DNA from 2 places in the Exiguobacterium sp. SH0S1 genome. Region 2 is predicted to be linked to the other one. Evidence: a T-box and tRNA genes for the amino acid it is inferred to sense, from the RefSeq annotation. Region 2 holds a T-box; the other holds one or more tRNA genes.

Region 1 (11,839 bases), on a different contig from region 2:
CCACGTCAAGATGTCCAGGCTGCCCATGTTCGATGAGCCATTGCTTAATCGGCTCATCCAACTCAATCGCGCGCTTGCCCTCGTAGGCGATAATAATACCTGCGATGACGCCGTCTATGTCTGCCACCCAAATGTTTTCATAACTTAACCGGTTGTTCGGCCGACCGATCCACATCGCTAAGCGCTCAAGCACTTGCTTTTGGTCTGCCGTCCCCGTCAATGAATAGGCGATATCATGAATCGCTGAGTAAACGAGCGGTGCGATTGCTCCACTTTCGTTTGACTGTGCGTGTCGAATGTTCATCATTTATCTCCTCCATCAATCAGTTTAGCACAAAGCTAGAAACTGGTGGTTTGTCACATCTAGAAGTGTGGGATGATAGAAACAGAAGGGAGGAATTTGTAATGAAAGCTATTTTAACGGGCATGAACGGTACAGTCGCACCGGTCGTCGCCAAAACAATACAACGACATGGGATCGAACCTGTCGCTTGGGACAGGTCAAAAGTTTCGACGTCAGACGAGGCGGCGATGCGTGAATTTATCGAATCGGTGCGTCCTCATTATTTTCTTCATATCGGTATGGGATCGGTTGAATGGGCGGAAACGTTGGCCCGCCTTTGCGGAGAATACAACATCCCGTTCTTGTTTACGAGCACGGTCTCGGTATTCTCAGACAATGTGACTGGTCCAATCACGCCGGACACACCACCTGACGCAACGGACGAGTACGGCACCTACAAACGCGCCTGCGAAGAAGCAATCGCCCGGACCAACCCTGGTGCACAAATCGTCCGACTCGGCTGGCAAATCGGCGAAGCTGCCGGTTCGAATAATATGATGGACTATTTTACGAATGAAATGAACCAACACGGTGTCATCAATGCGAGCGCACACTGGTATCCATCCTGCTCCTTTTTAGAAGACACGGCTGACGCATTGTTCGAGATATTGACGAAGCGCGGTCCGGGTCTATATCAATTGAACGGCAATCCGAGCCTGTCGTTCTATGACATCGCCACTTCGTTAAACGAGTTGCATGACCTCGCGTGGCGCGTCGAGCGAACGGATGAACCAAAACGCGACAATCGGATGGTCGACATGAACATCACGATCCAACCGATCACGAAACGATTGACACTTCATACAAAATGAGTCGACGAATTCGTCGACTCATTTTATGGTTATAAAGGATGTTACCTCGCTTCTACCGAACAAACTTACATAGGAAGGGAGGGGGCCGTATGCTCTCATTCATTTTGACGTTTCGTCGCATGTTTCGTGGAATATGGCGTGGGTTGAAAGAGCCTGAATTTCAAGTTCTGTTCAGTCTAGCATTCCTCACGATTTTGTCAGGTACGCTGTTTTACTCCCGTTTTGAAGATATGCGTTGGTTAGACGCCCTCTATTTCAGCGTCATCACGCTCACGACGATCGGCTACGGTGATTTCGTCCCGACGACCGATATCGGCAAAGTGTTCACGATCGGTTACGTCATCACCGGCGTCGGCATCATGGTCGGGTTCATCACCCAAGTATTCAATCATTTGCAGCAAGCACGACTTGAGGAGATCAAGAACAAACGTAAAATGCCGCCATCCGATTAAGGATAGCGGCGTTCGTTCGTTATGATGCTTTTCGACTTCGATTCTCGATTGCCAATTGCTGATTAAAGCGCTTCGTCTCAGCGATGACGACGCCCGACAAGAACAAGAGCCCGATCAAGTTCGGGATGGCCATCAAGCCGTTGAAGACGTCAGACAGTGCCCACACCATGTTCAAGTTCGTCGTCATCGCCCCGAGTCCAGCGACGAGTACGAATGCGATCCGATATGGGATGATTGATTTTTGACCGAATAAGTAATGAATCGATCGCTCACCATAATACGACCAACCGAGCACCGTCGAGTAAGCGAACATGACGAGACCGATTGTGACGACATAACTGCCGAACGGCCCGAGGAACTGTTCGAACGTCGCCGTCGTCAACTCGACCCCTTCAAGTCCCGATCCGATTTGACCGCCCATGACGAGCGTGATCCCGGTGACCGAACAGACGATCAACGTATCAAGAAACACCTGCGTCATCGAGACGAGGCCTTGACGACCTGGCATGTCCGTCTTGGCCGCGGCCGCAGCGATCGGAGCCGAGCCAAGACCAGCTTCGTTCGAGAAGACTCCGCGCGCAACCCCGTACCGGATGGCTGCCCCGATGGCCCCGCCGCCAATCGCTTCGGCACTGAACGTGCTGCTAAAGATGAGCGCGATCGCATCGGGGATGAGTGTGTAGTTCATGATCATGATCAAGAGACCGCTCCCTAAGTAAAAGACGATCATGACCGGGACGAAGTAACTGACGACACGACCGATCGATTTGACACCACCGAGAATGACGGCGCCCGTGAAAATCATCATCAAGATACCCGACACGTAAAGCGGAACGTCGAACGTCGAGTTGAGCGCTAACGCGACCGAATTCGTTTGAACCCCGTTCCCGATCCCGAACGCGGCCAGTGAGGCGAACGCTGCAAACGCGACTGCGAGCCAGCGTTGCTTCAAGCCCCGTTCCAAATAATACATCGGTCCTCCGGCCATTTGACCACGTTCGTCCGTCACCCGGTACTTGACGGCGAGCACGGCCTCGGCGTACTTTGTTGCCATCCCGAAGAAGCCCGATACCCACATCCAAACGATCGCGCCTGGTCCCCCGAGGACGACCGCAGTCGCGACACCGACGATATTCCCCGTACCGACGGTCGCCGCGAGCGCTGTCATGAGCGCTTGGAAGTGGCTAATATCTCCTCGTGACGTCTTATCTTGATTTTTAGAGAATGCGAGTTTCAACGCGTAAGGCAACTTCGTGATTTGGAGTCCCCCGAGACGCACCGTCAAATAAACGCCTGTCCCCACAAGCAAAATTAACAGCGGCGGTCCCCACACAAAGTCTGAAATCGTACCGATTAGTTCGCTGAACGATTGACTCATGCTGTAATCCCCTCTCCCCTTATGTAATAAATACACCTCTATTTTTTCAGAATACTCGGAACGTTGTCAAAAGTATTGTGCTAAAACAAAGAAGGGGATAAACGCCCTGTATCTAAAACAGCGAGCCGTCGGTTAGACGTCTCGCTGTGACGGTGGCTTTTCGCGTTGCAGAGGGGCTTTCCAATCAAAATCGTCCGGCACATAGTCAAGTCCGCCCGAATGAAACGGTTGGCACCGCAACAGGCGCCGCGTCGTCAAATACCCGCCTTTGACAGCGCCATGCTTCTCAATCGCCTCAATCCCGTAGTGCGAACAGCTCGGATAAAATCGGCACGTCGGGGGCTTTAAAGGAGAAATAAAGCGTTGGTACCCTTGAATCCCACGTACTAATACTCGTTTCATTTCAATCGCCTCGCTCAGTCAGATTACTGCAATGATAGCCCGGACTGCGTGAATTGTCATCTGCAGCGCTTCGTCGATTCTCGTTACAAAACGACGAGTTTTTTTCCTTTCTTTTACAATTCAAGCGTGGCAGGCGATAATTGTTCGAACATTTGTTATGATAGGCAACATATATACGACCGAATCAAATGAATGAAGAGGTGACGGAAATGAACATATTAATGGTAGGAGCAGGATCGATGAGCGAGGCACTCGTCCGAGGCTGGATCGCTTCCGGGCTCTCCCCTGAACAGATTACGATGACGAACCGGAGCGACCTTGCACGTCTAGAGCAGCTGCAAGATGAACTCGGCGTACAGATCGTCGAAACAGAAGACGTCAACGCTTATACAATCGTCGTGCTCGCGATGCAACCAGACGGCGTCTTAGCTTACGCTCAATCACAGACGTGGAAAACACCACTGCTCGTATCCGTTGCGGCGCATATCGAGCCGAGCGAGCTTGAAGAAGTAGCCGGCATCCCAGCCATCTGCGCGATGCCGAACACCCCGGTCGCCCATCAAACCGGGATGACCGGACTCTGGTTCGGACCTGAGACAGATGCGACCGACCGCGAGACGGCGACGGCACTGTTCAACCGTGTCGGTCGGACGGCCGTAACGGACGCGAAAACGATGTCGGCTTTCATGGCGGCGGCCGGATGCAGTCCTGCGTTCTTTTACGAGATCGTCGGTTCGATGACCCCGGTGCTGACAGAAGCCGGGTTTGATGAAGACACGGCCCGCCAAATCGTCGCTCAAGCGATGAAAGGATCAGCCGAGTTATTGTTGCATGAGACACGTCCGACCGACGAGCTGATCGCAGACGTCGCCGCACCTGATGGACCGACCGACCGCGGTGTCGGCGTGCTCCGCTCACGTGACTTGTCTGACGTGATGTCGTCCGCGCTCCGCGAGAGCGCGAAAGAAAATCATGATCCTATCGACGCAACGATTGAAAGAACGTAAGTACTTGAACCGCCCGATGCAAGCCGGATTTTATTCCGACTTACATCGGGCGGTTTTTTTAATTCTCGCACTACTATTTTTTAGAAGTCATAAAATCCACAAATAATCCTGCTTCCCGATAGTAAAGAACGTGTTATGCTACCAAATGAGAAGAATTATCATTTGACTAAAATGGAGAGATCTTAATGAGTTCATTACTTGCTATGCCGCTACATCAACCAGTGCTCATATCCGATTTAACGAGAATTGATGACCGCTTGCGGCGTCGCATGATTGCCTTAGGATTTTATGAAGGTTGCTCCGTCCGAATCAAGCGCCGGGCCATCTTTTCCGGACCGCTCACGATTGAACAAATCGAACATCAACAAATGATTGCCATCCGTCGCTGTGACGCTGAACAGATTGGGGTGATAGTCCCATGACACAACGGATTGCCTTAATCGGAAACCCGAACACCGGAAAAACGTCTCTATTTAACCGCTTGACCGGCTCCTTCGCCCACGTCGGTAACTGGGCAGGTGTCACGATCGAACAGAAAATCGGGGAGCTGCATGGAAACATCGGACAGTTGATCGACTTGCCAGGTGTCTATGATTTAGACCCGCTATCGGCTGACGAAGCAATCGTCTCGCGATTCCTGTTGAAGGAACCGTTCGATGGGATGATCAATATCATCGATGCCTCGCAGTTCGAACGTAACTTACAATTAACGCTCCAATTGCTCGAAATGGGCCGTCCGCTTCAAATCGGTCTGAACATGGTCGATGTCGCCAAAGGACGGGGCATCCACATCAATTTAGAGCGCTTGAAAGAACGTTTGGACGCGGACGTGTTTCCGATCACAGCGCGCACAGGCGCCGGCTGTGAAGTCCTCCTGTCCTCCCTGCGAACGACCCCTCGCGAACCTTTCGTACTCGATTACGGGGAAGAGACCGAACAGGCGATTCAACAAATTCTTGAAGCGACGGGACTGAGTGAGCGCGATCGCTGGGTCGCCATTCAATACTTGGCCGGAAATCGTGTCATTTCAGAACAGCTCGAATCGTCGACGCCAACCGTCAATGAAATTCGTAAAGCGTTAGAAGTGAAACTCGGACGCTTCGCCCACGCCCACATTACAGAACGCAGACGCGACTGGACGAAAGACGTTCGCCATCACGTTGTCGATCAGCAAGGCGCACAACAAGCCACGGTCACCGACCGCATCGATGCCGTCGTGACACATCCGATCTGGGGCTTACCTATTTTCTTTACAGTACTTTATACCTTGTTCCACATCACGTTCAACTGGATCGGTGCCCCGTTGTCTGATCTGTTGGATGGATTTCTGTCGGGTCCGGTCACGTCCGGAACGAGCTCGTTGTTACAAATGCTCGGGACCTCTTCTTTCATCCAGGCGTTGCTGATTGATGGGGTAATTGCCGGTGTCGGCGGTGTCCTCGTCTTCGTCCCTCAGATTTTCGTGCTCTTTTTCTTTATCTCGTTTTTAGAGGACTCTGGCTATATGGCGCGTGTCGCCATTGTCATGGACCGATTTATGCAACTCGTCGGACTGAACGGGAAAAGTTTCATTCCGATGATCATTGGATTTGGTTGTAACGTCCCAGGTATTATGGCGGCACGGACGGTCGAGGAAGAACGGGAGCGGCTCGTCACGATTTTTATTTCGCCGTTCATGTCGTGCTCGGCGCGTCTGCCGATTTATGCCGTCTTCGCTGCCAGTTTTTTCGCATCAAACCAAGCGCTCGTCGTCTTATCGCTCTATATGCTCGGGATCGTCCTGGCGTTGATTGCCGCGAAAATATTCACGTCCGTATTGGCGGCGGAAGATCGGAACAGCCTCTTTATCGTCGAACAGCCTCCATACCGTGTCCCCCAAGGGTTGACGCTTTGGCGCAGCACGTGGCAAAAAGCGAAAGGGTTCGTCCGAAAAGCAGGTACGTTCATCTTTGGCGGTTCAGTCTTCATTTGGTTACTCGCCTATTCCGGTCCAGCCGGAATGGACGTCCCGATGAATGAGAGTTTTCTCGCTATGATCGGCGGGGTCGTTGCGACGTTGTTGGTTCCACTCGGTTTCGGGACGTGGCAGGCCGGTGCTTCGCTCATCACAGGTTTTTTGGCGAAAGAAGTCGTCGTATCGACGATGGCGATCATTTATGCGGTCAGCGAATCTGACTTGTCCGCTTCGTTGCTTCCGGTGTTTACGCCGTTGAGCGCATATAGCTTCATGGCGTTCGTCCTCTTGTACGTCCCTTGTCTAGCGACCGTCGCCGTCATTCGGCGCGAGGTGGGAAGTGCCAAGTTGACGTGGATCGCTAGCCTTTATGGGCTTGGTGTTGCGTACGTCGTATCACTGATGATCTATCAAATCGGTCGTCTGTTCGGATTGTCTTAACAAGGAGGAAATCATATGTTCTTATTTGATTTACTGATCGGTCTTGCCGTATTCGGGTACGCCGCCTATTCGCTCTATCGCTACACCCGTAAAGCAAAAGCCGGTAAATGCGCCACGTGCGAAATCGCACCGACTTGTACGACATCCTGTGATGCAGCAGACTGGGATCAAATCATTGCGGAAGCACTACATCCTGATCAACCAGTCACGGCCCACAAAAAAACGGATTAGCGCGAAAAAATGCGCTAGTCCGTTTTTCATTGGAAGATATGTAACGTGGTGACAATGATCGCGACCATCAAAATACCGGGCAGCAAGTTGGCGACACGAATCCGGGTGATCCCGACCAGGTTCAACCCGATGGCGACGATCATGACGCCGCCGGTCGCCGTCATCTCCAAAATAAAGTCATCCATGAGCGACTCCGGAATAAACTTCATGATCTGGATGGCGAGCAACGCGATCGCTCCTTGGTACAACAAGACCGGTACGGCCGAGAACATGACGCCGATGCCGAGCGTCGAACTGAGCACAAGCGCCGTGAAACCGTCAATCAACCCTTTTGTATAGAGGACGTCATGGTCCCCGCGCAGGCCGCTGTCGAGCGCCCCGATGACGGCCATCGCCCCGATTACAAAGATGAGCGTCGCCGTGATGAAGCCTTCCGCGATGCTCGACTTACTTTTTCCACCGAGACGCCGTTCCAACTGATAGCCGATCTCGTTCAACTTCTCGTCGAGCTTCCACCATTCGCCAAGTGCGGCTCCGATAACGAGACTGCCGATGACGATTAAAAAGTTCTCACTCTTCATGCCCATCTGCACGCCAAGCACGACGACGGCGAGACCGATGGCAGCCGTGACCGTCTCTTTCATCCGCTCGGGGATTCGGTGAAACAACAACCCGAGTAATGTGCCGACCACGATCAAGGCCGCATTGACGATTGTTCCGGTTAATACCATCGTATAATTCCCCGTTTCTGTATGTATTGAGAGGAATATACCAACTGTTTATGTGGGCTGTCAATTAAAAGAATACACAAAAAAAGCCACTTCTCGTAAGAAGTGGCTGCGCGGAAACCCACGTTCCTATGGGTTTCGCATCGGGTTTGGCACCCAAGTGATTCTGACTGGGCTCGAACCAGCGACCTCTACCCTGTCAAGGTAGCGCTCTCCCAGCTGAGCTACAGAATCAGGTCGTGTCCTCTCTTTAGGACACTATTAATATATCAAGAAACTAATGCCTTGGCAACTGTTTTTTAAAACTTTTTTTATTTTTTTCACCGCGTCATTTCTTCCCGCTTCATGTGACGGCATAGACGTTCCAAATCGCCGGCATACACGGACACAATCATGCCTCCGTGTTCGGTGTCACGGTCCCAATGCAATCCGTTCGCTTTCGCGACTCGTTGTGACGGCACGTTGTCCGGGTGAATGAGCGAGATGATGTCTTTCTCGCCTTCCTCGAACGCATGCCGCATGAGACGCGCGGCCGCTTCCCGGCCGTAGCCCATGTGCCAGTGCTTTGGTGCCAGCCAATAACCGACCTCGAGCTCGATGTTGCCATCAAGTTCATGCAAGAGCGTCCCGGCATGGCCGATCGGCTCATCGCTGTGATGTGTCATCAGTTTGAGGAGTCCGGTCTGTCGGCCCGTTGTATAGCGGACCAATTGTCTCTCGAACCATTCGATTGTCTGTTCATCCGTATATGGCTTGCCGTCCGGACTGATGAAACGCATCACTCGCGGATCTTGGAGTAGCGATTTTACGAAATAGAAATCGGAGATCGTGTAATGTTCAAGCCGTAGACGTTCTGATTGCAACTCGACAAGATTCATCTTTCCCGCCCCTTTCGTTCACAGTCTGAACTATTCGATTCCCGTTTTCATCTCGTTTCAATCCTATTCACGCCACGACTTTCAATCCGATAACGCTCCCGATAATGAGAATTAAAAAGAAGATACGCCAGCGATCCCTCGACTCGTTCAAGTACAACATACCGAGAATCACTCCACCCGCCGCGCCGATCCCGACCCAAATCGAGTAAGCGAGTCCGAGCGGCAGCGTCTCGAGGGAACGTGACAACAAATAAAAACTTAGTGCGAACGTCGTGATCGAAAGAAGCGACCATTTTAAAATCTGATAGCCTTTTGATTTTCCCATGAAGAAAACAGCAAGCATCTCAGCGAGCCCAGCCCCGATTAAAAATGTCCAACTCATGCCGACTCACCTCCTGTCACTTGCTTCAAACCGACCACCCCGATGAGGAGCGTCGCGATAAACAACAGCTTCATTCCCGTCATCGTCTCATCAAACAAAATATTTCCAACGATGACCGTCCCGACAGCACCGATACCCGTAAAAACGGCGTACCCGGTGCCAGCTGGCAACACACGGAACGACATCGCCAACAAGCCAAAACTGACAATCAATAACACGATGGTCACGACGGTCGGTCCTAACACGGTAAACCCGTTCGACAATTTCATCGTCGTCGCCCAAACAATTTCAAGAAGTCCGGCGAGCACGAGCCACAACCAAGCCATTTGTTCCTTTTTCATGTCCACCCGACTCCTCTCTTGAAAATTTTAAATGCTGCATGCTGTCGTTGCGCTCGATTCGTTGCAAACGAAAAGAGTGAAAGCAACGCCCCGTCCAAAAAACAATAGTACGCGTCATATACGTCGTCGAGCGATTGTTCCGGTAAATCGCCACGCTCCATCGCCAAACGGAATTGCTCTTTCTCAAACGCCTGGAGCTCGGTCTCGACCGACCCAATCGTCGTCTCGATGAAGACGCGCAGCTCAGGAGGCGGTACGAGCAGCATTCGCTTCGTCAACATCCACGTCTCTTCTTCTTCGAAGAAATGAATCAGCGCTTCAACGATTGTCTCGATCCGTTCGAGCGGTGCCGCATCATTTGACGCGTCCCGCGCTTGTGACCAAGCTCCCTGGTAACGCTCGGCCATCTGTTCGACGACTTGTTTGAACAGCTGTTCTTTTCCGTCGATGTGCGCATATAAAGACGCCTTCTTAATCCCGACATCTTCGGCGAGCGCCGCCAAAGATAATCCTTCATATCCTTCAAGCGCGAACCGGCGTCTGGCAGCTTGTTCAATGCGCTGTTTCGTGGTCATATGCGATCTACCCCTTTCATCTCCCCTTACTTTACCTAACGAACGGTAGGTAGTCAAATTTCCGGATTGAGTTTTTGTACGGACAACGCCAAAATGAGAAGAGATTGTCAGAGGAAGGAATGATTGTATGATCGAACAGTTTAGTTTCACCTTGCCGACCGAGACGATGCGCGGCCGAAAACGAATCGTCCGCGTCTACCGTCCCGACTTCGCTCGTACCGACGAGGCGTTGCCCGTGCTCTATATGCATGACGGCCAAAACGTCTTCGACGGCAAGACCGCGACAATCGGGGAAGGTTGGGCGATTGACCGCCATCTCGACGATTTGCAACTGCCGCTCATGGTCGTCGCCATCGCGAGTGCCCCCGATTGGCTCGACCGATACGATGAGTACTCATTTTATGAAGACGAGATGCTTTACAAGCGCATCGGGCCTGAACTCGCTAAGACCCGGCCGACACTCGGCGGCAAGGGGCGCCTCTATGCCGACTGGCTCATGCAGGAGCTGAAGCCGTGGATTGACGCACGCTATGCGACCGATCCGGATGACGTCGGCGTGATGGGCAGTTCGATGGGCGGCGTCATCTCGCTCTACATGATGGCGACGTATCCGGCAATACGTCGTGTCGGTTCGCTGTCGACGGCCGCCTGGTCCAACCTCGACTCGCTCATTCGCGAACTGAAACAAACTGACCTGTCTGCCCGACTCTATATGGATATCGGCACGAACGAGACGAGCGGACCGATCACGCCCGAGGACTACTTATACACGAATGCGAGACTCGTCGAGACGATCGCTCGGACCGGCGTCGCCTTCCGCTACGAAGTCGAGCCCGGGGCGGTCCACAACGAGATTGCATGGCGGCGTCGGTTGCCGAACGCGCTCGCATTTCTGTATGAACTCTCATGACATGAAAAGACGCAAAGGCGGTCGCCTTTGCGTCTTTTCAACTATCTTTTTCTATTAGATGACCCAGTTCCCATCACGCATGATCGCTTCGCGTGTTCCGTCCTCGAGCTCACCGTCGATATTCATTTCGGCCGAACCGATCATGAAGTCGACGTGTGTCATCGAATCGTTCGCGCCATTCTCAGCGAGTTCTTCGGGCGACATCGTCGGTCCGCCTTCAAGGCATGTCGAGTAGGCACGTCCGAGCGCCAAGTGGCACGATGCGTTCTCATCGAACAACGTGTTGTAGAAGAGGAGTCCCGAGTTCGAGATCGGCGAATCGTCCGGCACGAGCGCGACTTCTCCGATGCGGCGCGCCCCTTCATCAAGGTTCAACAGTTCATCGAGTGCTGCCTGCCCCTGCTTCGCTTCCGCTTTTACGACTTTTCCGCCTTCGAACCAAAGCGTGAACCCGTCGATCAAGTTCCCGCTGTAGCTGAGCGGCTTCGTGCTCGACACGTGTCCTTCGACCGCATCTTTATCGGCGAGCGTGAACACTTCCTCCGTCGGCATGTTGGCGATGAAGTCGACGCCGTCCATGTTCGGACCACCGCCGCCGAGGAAGACGTGCTTCTTCGGAAGACCGATCGTCAATTCCGTGCCTGGTGCTTTGTAGTGAAGTTTCGCGTATTTCTTATCCGTCAACAGCTGCGCCCGCGAGCGCAACGCTTGATCGTGCTCGTCCCAGGCGGCAACGACATCGTCTTGGTCCATTCGTGTCGCTGCGAAAATCGCTCTCCACAGGGCTGGAACCGCATCTTCACGGTCTGGGAATACTTTTTTCGCCCATGCTTCAGATGCACCGGCCACGATTGACCAGCTGACATTATCACTCATGACATACTTACGCCATTTCGCGAGCGCGACACCAGACGCCCGGTTCGAGTCGGCGATGCGTGATGATTCGACACCGTTCAGCGCGTCAGGATCGTCGCTGACGATCGACAAGAACGCCGTCTTCTCTTC
Region 2 (11,839 bases):
GTCGGAACCGAACCGTCTTCTCGAGAAGCTCGAGGCGCTCGACTTGCCGGAAACGACACGGAAGAACGTCATGCGGGAAGCGGAACGGTTGAACGTCGTCCCGGCGACGTCACCTGAGTACGCCGTCATCCGCAACTACCTCGATTGGATTGTCTCGCTGCCGTGGGGAATTGAAACCGAAGATAAATTGGACGTCAAACATGCGGCCGGTGTCCTCGACGATGACCATTACGGGCTCGAATCGGTCAAAGACCGGATCCTCGAATACTTGGCGGTCCGTCAATTGACGAACTCGCTGCGGGGACCGATCCTTTGTCTCGCCGGACCTCCTGGGGTCGGGAAGACGTCGCTCGCCCGCTCGATCGCTTCGGCGCTCGAACGTAACTTCGTCCGCGTCTCGCTCGGTGGGGTGCGTGACGAGGCTGAGATTCGCGGTCACCGCCGGACGTATATCGGCGCGATGCCAGGCCGGATCATCCGTGGCTTGAAGCAAGCTGAAAGTAAGAACCCGGTGTTCTTGCTCGATGAGATCGACAAGATGGCGTCGGACTTCCGGGGCGACCCGGCTTCGGCCATGCTCGAAGTGCTCGACCCGGAACAGAACGTCTCGTTCTCGGACCATTACATCGAGGAGCCGTTCGACTTGTCGAACGTGCTGTTCATCGCGACGGCGAACGACGTCTCGCAAATTCCGGCCCCGCTCCTCGACCGGATGGAACTCATTCAAATCGGCGGCTACACGGAGCTCGAAAAAGTCGAGATCGCGAAACGTCACTTGATTCCAAAACAATATAAAGAACACGGCTTGAAAAAGAGCCAGCTCACGATTAAAGAAGACGCGCTCTATGAAGTCGTCCGCCGCTACACACGCGAGGCCGGCGTCCGCAACCTTGAGCGTGTCATCGGATCGCTTTGCCGGAAAGCGGCGAAACAGATCGCGATCGGCGAGAAGAAACGTGTCACCGTGTCGCTCAAAGTCCTAAGCGACTACCTCGGGAAACCGAAGTATCGTTACGGCAAAGGCGAGACGGAAGACTCGATCGGAGCGGTCACAGGCCTCGCTTACACGGCGTTCGGCGGCGATACGCTCACGATCGAAGTCGCGCTCGCACCGGGCAAAGGCAAGCTGCAGTTGACGGGGAAACTCGGCGACGTCATGCAGGAGTCGGCGCAGACGGCGTACAGTTACGTCCGCTCGAACGCGGAACGGTTCGGGATCGACCCGACGTTCTACGAGCGGCAAGACGTGCACATCCACGTCCCGGAAGGTGCCGTCCCGAAAGACGGGCCATCCGCCGGGATCACGATCGCGACGGCGCTTATCTCGGCCTTGACCGGGAAGAAAGTCCGACGTGACATCGGGATGACCGGAGAGATCACGCTCCGTGGCCGTGTCCTGCCGATCGGCGGCTTGAAAGAAAAAGCGCTCGCCGCGCATCGGGCCGGACTCACGACCATCATCATCCCGAAAGACAATGAACGTGACATCGATGACATTCAAGACACCGTCCGTGAAAAACTGACGTTCGTCCCGGTCACGATGCTCGATCAAGTATTAGAAGTAGCATTTGGAGGAAAACAATGAAAATCAATAAAGCAGAATTTATTACGAGTGCCGTGGCGCCGGACCATTATCCGGTCCACGAGTTGCCAGAAGTCGCACTCGCCGGCCGTTCGAACGTCGGGAAATCGTCATTCATCAACAAGATCTGTCAGCGTAAAGCACTCGCCCGGACATCATCAAAACCGGGGAAGACGCAGACGCTGAACTTCTTCAACATCAATGACGAGATCATGTTCGTCGACGTCCCGGGCTACGGGTATGCCAAAGTTTCGAAGACCGAGCGTGAGAAGTGGGGCGTCATGATGGAGCAATACTTGACGTCGCAAAGCGCGCTCAAAGGTGTCGTCCTCTTGGTCGATATCCGACACGAGCCGTCGGGTGATGACGTGACGATGTACAATTTCTTGAAACATTATGAGATTCCGGTCATCGTCGTCGCGACGAAACTCGATAAGATCAAGAAAGCGCAGCGCCAGAAACATGAGGCGGCCGTGAAGCGGAAGCTTCAATTCGAATCGACTGACCGATTCGTCTCTTTCTCGGCCGAAACGGCAGAAGGAAAAGACGAAGCGTGGAAAGCCATCTACGATTTGTTGACGGACGACGAGGGATAACCCCCTCGTCTTTTTGTTTTTAGGGTTACGTGAACGGGTAAGTATCGTATAATTGTCATATTGTATAGCAATACATTAATAAACGAGGTGGAAAGATGCAGAGAATGTTTGAAAGCAAATGGTATCGCTTCTTATTTTGGACGTTGACGATTTTCTTAGTGATCTTGGTCGGGACAGAGATTTCATTCGTGTTCGAACCGATCCAAGTCATATTGGCGCTCGTCACGGTACCGCTTATTATTTCAGGACTTTTCTTTTATTTTCTCGTTGGAGTCGTCGATTATTTAGAACGACGGTCCGGGAAACGTGGCATGTCAGTCGCAATCACGCTAACATCGCTTATCCTGATCATCACGCTCGTTTTCAGTATTCTCGGGCCCGTGCTCGTCGAACAAGTGACCGATCTCGTCAACGCGATGCCGAGCATCGCCAAAGAGTTGCAGCAACAAGCGTTCTCAGTGCGTGACTCGCTTATGCAAAACGAGTTCCTGTCGCGCTTCATGGCGGAAAACGATGACATGTTCACCGACTTGACCAATAATGTCACCACATACCTCGGTGATATTTTTGGCAATATTGCTTCTTCATTCGGCCAAGTCATCGGATTCATTACATCAGCTGTCATCACGATCGTCGTCATTCCGTTCATGTTGCTCTATATGCTGCTTGACGGGAAGCATTTGCCGGACTCGATCGTCAAGCTGTTGCCATCGAGCTATGAGAAAGAGACACGTAAAATTTTGAACGACATGCACACGACCGTTAAGAACTACGTGCACGCCCAACTGATCGTCGCGTTCTTCGTCGGGATCACGTCGCTCATCGGTCTTTGGATCGTCGGTGTCGACTACGCCATCTTGCTCGCACTCTTCATGATGGTGACGAACATCATCCCGTACGTCGGACCGTTCCTCGGGGCGGCACCGGCCGTCGTCGTCGCCTTCATCCAAGATCCGATCAAAGTGCTCTGGGTCATCCTCGTCATCATCATCGTCCAACAGATCGAGGCGAACGTCATCTCCCCGCTCATTCAAGGGAAAACGCTCAAAGTGCATCCGCTCACGATCATCATCGTCTTGCTCGTGGCCGGTAACCTGGCTGGGATCATCGGGATGTTGGTTGCGGTTCCGACGTATGCAGTGGCGAAAGTCGTCGTCAAAAACATCGTCCGCATCTATAAATTGAAAGAGCGACAACATTACCTCGAGTCGGAGGAAGAAGACAAGCCGGAAAGTACGATTATCACAGATTCATCGTCACTTAAATGACAAAACAAGTAGAAATGGCCAATTTGACCGTTTCTACTTTTTTTTGTCACAAAAAGTTCTTAAATTATTTCACGAAAATCGAACAGAAGATTATAGTTCCTAAATAAAAATTGTTATACTGTACGGTAGAGACGTAAAAAAGAAATGACAACCGCCACTGTGATTTTAGATGAGGGGAAGAGGTACATGCATATTGTCGTCGTTGGACTAAATAACAAGACAGCCCCTGTCGCGATTCGGGAGCAGTTCTCGTTTGGGGAGCAAGAAATCGTGGATGCGATGATTGCGCTCCGCGAAGAGAAAAGCATTTTTGAATCGGTTATTTTGTCGACCTGTAACCGTACCGAGCTATACGTCGTCACAGACCAGCTCCATACGGGTCGTTATTATACAAAACGTTTTTTAGCGAACTGGTTCGATCTTGAGATGGATCAGTTCACACCATACTTGTCGATCCGTGAAGGGGAGGAAGCGATTCGTCACTTGTTCCGTGTCACGTCGGGTCTCGACTCGATGATCATCGGGGAAACGCAGATTTTAGGACAAGTGAAGTCAAGCTTCTTCCGCGCCCAAGAGAACGGGACGACGGGGACAGTGTTTAATAAATTGTTCAAAGAAGCCGTGACGCTCGCCAAACGGGCCCATACTGACACGCAAATTGGGGAAATGTCTGTATCGGTCAGCTCGGCTGCGGTCGCGCTCGCCCAAGAGATGTACACGCGCCTCGATGACAAACAAGTTGTCGTCGTCGGTGCAGGTGAGACGGGTGAGCTGACAACGCTCAACTTGTTCGAAGCCGGCGCCAAACAAATTGCCGTCTTCAACCGGACTGAAAGTAAAGCGAAAGCGGTCGCTGCCAAGTTCAAAGGCCGAGCCCACTCGATCCGCGAGATCGCCTGTGGACTGCTCGATGCCGATATTTTGATCAGCTCGACCGGGGCCAAAGAAGCCGTTATCGCGTATGACGACGTCGCCGCAGCGCAATTGTTGCGTCGGGAACGTCCACTTCTTCTCATTGACATTGCCGTGCCGCGAGATATCGATCCAGCGGTCCGGTCGCTTCCGGGCGTCCGTTTGTTTGATGTCGATGACTTGAACGGGATCGTCAATAAAAACTTGGCAGCCCGTCTCGTCGAGGCAGAAAAGATTGAAGTGAAGATTGATGAGGCGATTCAAGAGTTCCAAGCATGGCTCGTCACGCTCGGTGTCGTGCCGATCATGAACGAGTTGCGCGAACGAGCGCTCCGCGTCCAAGAAGAGACGATGGAAAGTCTTGAGCGCAAGCTCGACCATCTGTCGGACCGGGACAAGAAAGTCATCGGCAAGCACATGAAGTCGATCATCAACCACATGCTGCGTGAACCGATCGACTACATTAAAGACGCGGCCGCTCAACCGGACGCGAACACGCGCATCGCCCAGTTCGTCGAAGCGTTCGCGCTAGACGTCGACGTTCCGACTGCGGACACAGAACCGGAAGAGCTAGAAGCGATGGCGGCTAAAGCACCACTTCGCGCGTTGATGCGCTAATACAAACCAAAAAGGCGGCGGATCTCGTCGCCTTTTTCTATGAAGGGGACTAAACATTATGCGTAAAATTATCGTCGGCTCACGCCGCTCACAACTCGCGATGACACAAACGAAATGGGTCATCGAACAATTGAAGCAAGCCGGGGCCCAGAACGAGTTCGAGATCAAAGAAATCGTGACGAAAGGTGACCAAATCGTCGACGTCCAACTGTCGAAAGTCGGCGGGAAAGGCTTGTTCGTCAAAGAGATCCAACAACAGATGCTCGCCGGTGACATCGATTTTGCCGTCCACAGCATGAAAGACGTCCCGGCCGAACTGCCGGAAGACCTCTTTATCAGCTGTATGCCAAAACGTGTCGACGCGCGTGACGTACTAATTTGCGAGAACGGCTACACGCTCGAGACGTTGCCGCAAGGCGCGGTCATCGGGACGAGCTCGCTCCGTCGCGGTGCACAGATGCTCGCAGCCCGTCCGGACTTCGAGATCCAATGGATTCGCGGCAACATCGACACGCGCTTGAAAAAACTCGATACCGAGAACTTCAACGCCATCTTGCTCGCGAAAGCGGGACTTGAGCGCATGGGTTGGACCGACCGCGTCAAGTTCGAAGCGCTCGACGCCGACATGATGGTACCGGCCGTCGGACAAGGTGTACTCGCGATCGAGAGCCGGAAAGACGACGCCGAAGTGACGCAGATTTTACAGCTCCTTCACGATGACGTGACGGCGAAAGCTGCGACGGCGGAGCGGACGTTCTTGAAGGCGATCGAAGGCAGCTGCCACGTACCGGTCGGCGGCTACGCGACGGTTGACGGGGACACGGTCACGCTCACCGGCTTGATCGCCTCGGTCGACGGCAAAGACGTGCTCCGTGTGACGAAAACGTCAACGGACGAAGTCGCGCTCGGTCAAGACGTCGCTGACGACTTGCTCGGACGTGGCGGACGCGAGATCCTCGCCTCGGTCAATGTGTGACGTCTGGTACACAGGGACAAAACGACTGACCGCTTCGCAACGGGCCTTGCTCGACGCGAGCGGTCTTTCCGTTCATCACGTCCCGATGATCGAGACACGGCTGACCGGGAAACCAACGCCAACTGATTCGTTCGACTGGCTCGTCGTCACGAGTCAAACCGCTGTCCCAGCGCTTCAAGACGTTCCTCGGGACGTTCAAGTCGCTGCCGTCGGCGAGAAGACGCGGGACGCGCTCGAGGCAGAAGGGTTCACCGTTTCGCTCATGCCGGAGACGTATACGGGCGAGGCGTTGTTCCGCGAGTTGGCGAACGTCGTCGGTGAGGATGACGTCGTCTTGTTCGCCCGTGGGGATTTGGCGAACACCGAGCACATGCAGCAATTGCCGCATGTGTACGATTGGGTCGTCTATGAGACGGTCGAGAAAGCACTCACGGCCGATCAAGCGGCCGCGCTCGAACACGTCGAGGCGCTACTCGTGCTCAGCCCATCCGCCGTCCACGCGCTCACGCCTTACCTCGAACGGTTCCACGGCACGTGGTATGCCATCGGCGAAGTGACCGAGCGGGCCGTCCGAGAAGTGTCGACGTTACCGGTCCGAGTGCCTGAGTGTTATACTATGGATGCATTAATACAGTGTGTAGGGGGAGATTTTTCATGAACCAATTCGATCGTCACCGTCGTCTGCGCTCGTCGAAGTCGATGCGTGCACTCGTACGTGAAAACCATGTTCGGAAAGAAGATTTGATTTATCCGCTCTTCGTCGTCGAAGGGACAAATATTAAACGCGAAGTCAGCTCGATGCCTGGCGTCTTCAACTTCTCGCTCGATCGTCTCGAAGACGAGATCCGTGAGCTCGTCGACCTCGGGCTCGAGTCCGTTCTCTTGTTCGGTGTACCTGAGCATAAAGACCCGGAAGGCACGGAAGCGTACCACGACCACGGCATCGTCCAAGAAGCGATCCGCAAAGTGAAAGAGTGGGCACCACAGCTCACGGTCATCGCCGACACGTGCCTCTGTGAATATACGTCGACGGGCCACTGTGGCATCGTGAAGAACGGTGACGTCGATAACGACGCGTCACTGCCGCTTCACGTCCAGACGGCGATCACGCAAGCGCAAGCGGGCGCAGACATCATCGCGCCGAGCTCGATGATGGACGGCTTCGTCGCCGCCATCCGCGAAGGGCTCGACCAAAACGGCTTCAGCCACATCCCGATCATGAGCTACGGCGTCAAATACGCATCGGCGTACTACGGACCGTTCCGTGACGCGGCGCAGTCGGCGCCTGGTGAAGGCGACCGCAAAGGCTATCAGATGGACCCGGCTAACCGCCGCGAGGCGTTCCGGGAATCACAGTCGGACGTCGAGCAAGGTGCCGACTTCATGATCGTCAAACCGGCGCTCGCGTTCATGGACATCATCCGCGACATGCGCGACTCGCTCGATATGCCGATCGTGGCGTATAACGTGAGCGGGGAGTATGCGATGATTAAAGCGGCGTCGATGAACGACTGGATCGATGAACAACGTATCGTCATGGAGACGATGGTCGGTTTCAAACGAGCCGGTGCCGATTTGATCGTCACGTATTTCGCAAAAGACGTCTGTCGCTATTTGGAAGGAGAATTCGCATGACATACAAACAAACTCGCTCAGAAGCAGCGTTCAAACAAGCACTCCCACTCATGCCGGGCGGGGTCAACAGCCCGGTCCGTGCCTATAAATCGGTCGGGATGACGCCGATCTTCGCCGAACGCGGTGAAGGTTCACGCGTCTACGACATCGACGGCAACGAGTACATCGACTACGTCCTCTCATGGGGACCACTCATTCTCGGTCACCGCGACCCGGTCGTCATGAAAGCGATTCAAGATCAGGCTGAAAAAGGCTGGACGTTCGGGACACCGACGGAGCTCGAGACGAAGATGGCCGAGCTCGTCATCGACCGCGTCCCATCGATCGAGATGGTCCGCATGGTCAACTCCGGTACGGAAGCGACGATGGCGGCTCTCCGCCTCGCACGCGGCTATACGGGCAAGACGAAGATCTTGAAGTTTGAAGGCTGCTACCACGGCCACGGGGACTCGCTCCTCATCAAGGCCGGATCAGGTGTCGCGACACTCGGTCTCCCGGACTCACCAGGCGTCCCGAAAGACTTGGCGAGCCACACGCTCACCGTCCCATACAACGACCTCGACGCGCTTCGCATCGCGTTCGAGAAGCACGGCGACGACATCGCCGGCGTCATCGTCGAGCCGGCTGCCGGCAACATGGGCTTCGTCCCGCCGCAGCCAGGATTCCTCGAAGGACTGCGTGAGATCACGGAACAAAACGGCGCACTCCTCATCTTTGACGAGGTCATGACCGGCTTCCGCGTCGGCTACAATTGCGCCCAAGGTTACTTTGGCGTGACGCCTGATCTTACGTGCCTCGGCAAAGTCATCGGCGGCGGCCTTCCGGTCGGCGCTTACGGCGGCAAACGGGAGATCATGGAACACATCGCACCGCAAGGGCCAATCTACCAAGCAGGGACGCTTTCAGGCAACCCGCTCGCGATGATCGCCGGCTACACGACGCTGTCGCAACTCAAGCCTGAGCACTACGAGGAGTTCGAGCGCAAAGCCGACCGCCTCGCGGCAGGTTTCACGGCAGCGGCCGAGAAATATAACATCCCGCACGACACGAACCGGGCCGGCTCGATGTTCGGCTTCTTCTTCACGAACGAGAAAGTGACGAACTTCGAGAAGGCGAAAACGTCGAACCTCGACATGTTCCGCTCGTACTATCAGAAGATGGCGGCGCGTGGCGTGTTCTTGCCACCGTCACAGTTCGAAGGCTTGTTCTTGTCGACTGTGCATACAGACGAAGATATCGATCAGACGCTCGCGGCGGTCGAAGCGACGTTCAAAGAGCTACAACAAGAGTTTTCACTGTAATCTTGACTGAAACGTCTTCAATCGCTACAATTGTTTAACAGATACGTTTAAAAGCTATGATGAGGAATAGTACGCAACAACACTCCTTTCTAGAGACGCGGCCGCTTGGTGCAAGGTCGCGAGGGAAGTGTGCGGAAGTCGCCTCGGAGCTGACCTTGTGAATCAAGTAGGAAGGTCCGGTCCATCGACCGTTATTCGATTTTGAGGGCGCCACGTGTTGGCGAACTAAGGTGGTACCGCGGAAGATACGGCTTCTTTCGTCCTTAGCGTTAAGGACGAGAGTAGCCGTTTTTTGTGTAGACAGATAGAGGAGGATTGGCACAATGACCAACGAAACAAACGAAATCAGCATGCCGACGAAGTACGACCCAAGTGCGACGGAAGCGAAATGGTACGACTATTGGATGGAGAACAACGTGTTCAAGGCGGACGAGGACGACTCGAAACAGCCGTACACGATCGTCATCCCGCCACCGAACGTCACAGGGAAACTTCACCTCGGACACGCGTGGGATACGACGCTCCAAGATCTACTCACGCGCTTGAAGCGCATGCAAGGCTATGACGTCCTCTGGCTCCCAGGGATGGACCACGCGGGTATCGCGACACAGGCAAAAGTTGAACAGAAGCTCCGTGAGGACGGCATCATGCGTTACGACCTCGGACGCGAGAAGTTCCTCGAGAAGACGTGGGAATGGAAAGACGAGTACGCCGACACGATCCGTGCCCAGTGGTCAAAACTCGGCCTCGGCCTCGACTACTCGCGTGAACGTTTCACACTCGACGCGGGACTCTCTAAAGCGGTCCAGGAAGTCTTCGTCCGCTTGTATGAAAAAGGTTTGATCTACCGTGGCGAGTACATCGTCAACTGGGACCCGGCACAAAAGACGGCCGTCTCCGACATCGAAGTCATCTATCAAGAAGTCGAAGGCGCGTTCTACCATATGAAATATCCGCTCGCTGACGGCTCAGGCCACATCGAGATCGCAACGACACGCCCAGAGACGATGCTCGGCGATACGGCCGTCGCCGTCAACCCGAAAGACGAGCGCTACGCGCACCTCGTCGGTAAGACGATCATGCTCCCGGTCATGAACCGTGAGATCCCGATCGTCGCGGACGATTACGTCGACGTCGAGTTCGGTACCGGTTGCGTGAAGATCACGCCGGCGCACGACCCTAACGACTTTGAGATCGGTAACCGTCACGAGCTTCCGCGTATCCTCGTCATGGACGAGTCGGGGACGATGAACGAGAATGCTGGCAAGTACGAAGGACTCGACCGCTTCGACTGCCGCAAGCAGCTCGTCAAAGACTTAGAAGCAGATGGCACGCTCGTCAAAATCGAGCCGCATACGCACTCGGTCGGTCACTCGGAACGTTCAGGCGCGGTCATCGAGCCGTACTTGTCGAAGCAATGGTTCGTCGATATGGAGCCACTCGCCAAAGCGGCGCTCGCAGCGCAAGGCAACGACGAGACGAAAGTCAACTTCGTCCCAGAGCGGTTCGAAGGCACGTACCTCCGCTGGATGGAAAACATCCGTGACTGGTGCATCAGCCGTCAACTTTGGTGGGGCCACCGCATCCCGGCTTGGTACCATAACGAGACAGGCGAAGTGTATGTAGGCAAAGAAGCGCCGGCTGACATTGAGAACTGGCATCAAGACGAAGACGTGCTCGACACGTGGTTCTCGTCAGCGCTCTGGCCGTTCTCGACGATGGGCTGGCCGGACACGGATTCAGCAGACTTCAAACGCTACTTCCCGACGAGCGCGCTCGTCACGGGTTACGACATCATCTTCTTCTGGGTATCGCGGATGATCTTCCAATCGCTCGAATTCACGGGCAAGCAGCCGTTCAACGACGTGCTCATCCACGGTCTGATCCGTGACTCGGAAGGCCGCAAGATGTCGAAGTCGCTCGGTAACGGCGTCGACCCGATGGAAGTCATCGACCAGTACGGTGCCGACTCGCTCCGCTGGTTCCTGCTCACGGGCTCGACACCAGGGAACGACCTGCGCTTCTACTGGGAGAAGATCGAATCGACATGGAACTTCGCGAACAAGATTTGGAACGCGAGCCGCTTCGCCCTCATGAACATGGACGGGATGAAGTTTGAAGACATCGACCTCTCAGGTGAGAAGACGCTCGCCGACAAGTGGATCTTGACGCGCTTGAACGACACGGTCGACCAAGTGACACGCCTCGTCGACAAGTACGAGTTCGGTGAAGCCGGTCGTTACTTGTACAACTTCATCTGGGAAGAGTTCTGTAACTGGTACATCGAGATGGCGAAACTCACGCTCTACGGTGAGGACGAAGCGGCGAAAGCGACGACACGTTCGGTGCTCGCGCATACACTCGACTCGATCATGCGTCTCATGCATCCGTTCATGCCGTTCTTGACAGAGGAAATTTGGCAGCACTTGCCGCACGAAGGCGACTCGATCGTCCGTGCGAGCTATCCAACGCGTCGTGACGACCTCCACTATGCGGAGTCGGTACCGGCGTTCGAAGCGGTCATGAACGTCATCCGTTCAGTCCGTAACATCCGTTCGGAAGTGAACGCACCGATGTCGAAACCGATCCAACTGTTCATCGCGACGAGTGACGACACGACACAAGGATACTTGAGCGAGAACGAAGCGACGATCGGCAAGTTCACGAACGCGACCGAGCTCGAAATCGGTCGTGGCTTGACGGCCCCTGACAAGTCGATGTCAGCGATCATGACGGGCGCGGAGCTGTTCATCCCGCTCGCCGACTTGATCAACTTCGAAGAAGAGATCGCCCGTCTTGAAAAAGAAGTGGCGAAGTACGAGAAAGAAGTCGAACGCGTGCAGAAGAAACTCGGTAACCCAGGTTTCACCGGCAAAGCACCGGCTCACGTCATCGACGAAGAGAAAGCGAAAGAAAAAGACTACCTCGACAAGCGTGACGCCGTGCGTGCG

The links. A T-box is a leader RNA that pairs with one kind of tRNA and senses whether it is charged. The one in region 2 lies ahead of EVJ20_RS00700 (valine--tRNA ligase), so its partner is inferred to be a tRNA-Val.
Region 1: it has a tRNA-Val gene. The T-box ahead of EVJ20_RS00700 (valine--tRNA ligase) is inferred to sense a tRNA for this amino acid. The anticodon was not compared.

Annotation. Positions count from the first base shown of each region.
Region 1 covers NZ_SJVC01000004.1:123,408-135,246, forward strand. The annotation lists gene EVJ20_RS11260 (GNAT family N-acetyltransferase) at 1-304, opposite strand, end outside; gene EVJ20_RS11265 (sugar nucleotide-binding protein) at 406-1,155, shown strand; gene EVJ20_RS11270 (potassium channel family protein) at 1,245-1,607, shown strand; gene EVJ20_RS11275 (alanine/glycine:cation symporter family protein) at 1,627-2,985, opposite strand; gene yidD (membrane protein insertion efficiency factor YidD) at 3,118-3,387, opposite strand; gene EVJ20_RS11285 (pyrroline-5-carboxylate reductase family protein) at 3,597-4,394, shown strand; gene EVJ20_RS11290 (FeoA family protein) at 4,580-4,816, shown strand; gene feoB (ferrous iron transport protein B) at 4,813-6,789, shown strand; gene EVJ20_RS11300 (FeoB-associated Cys-rich membrane protein) at 6,805-7,020, shown strand; gene EVJ20_RS11305 (DUF554 domain-containing protein) at 7,047-7,751, opposite strand; tRNA gene EVJ20_RS11310 (tRNA-Val) at 7,910-7,982, opposite strand; gene EVJ20_RS11315 (GNAT family N-acetyltransferase) at 8,069-8,626, opposite strand; gene EVJ20_RS11320 (DMT family transporter) at 8,694-9,008, opposite strand; gene EVJ20_RS11325 (DMT family transporter) at 9,005-9,334, opposite strand; gene EVJ20_RS11330 (TetR/AcrR family transcriptional regulator) at 9,346-9,924, opposite strand; gene EVJ20_RS11335 (alpha/beta hydrolase) at 10,052-10,834, shown strand; gene EVJ20_RS11340 (aminopeptidase) at 10,889-11,839, opposite strand, start outside.
Region 2 covers NZ_SJVC01000001.1:131,737-143,575, forward strand. The annotation lists gene lon (endopeptidase La) at 1-1,585, shown strand, start outside; gene yihA (ribosome biogenesis GTP-binding protein YihA/YsxC) at 1,582-2,178, shown strand; gene EVJ20_RS00670 (AI-2E family transporter) at 2,274-3,446, shown strand; gene hemA (glutamyl-tRNA reductase) at 3,633-4,976, shown strand; gene hemC (hydroxymethylbilane synthase) at 5,035-5,952, shown strand; gene EVJ20_RS00685 (uroporphyrinogen-III synthase) at 5,945-6,610, shown strand; gene hemB (porphobilinogen synthase) at 6,607-7,587, shown strand; gene hemL (glutamate-1-semialdehyde 2,1-aminomutase) at 7,584-8,888, shown strand; T-box leader at 8,936-9,156, shown strand; gene EVJ20_RS00700 (valine--tRNA ligase) at 9,212-11,839, shown strand, end outside.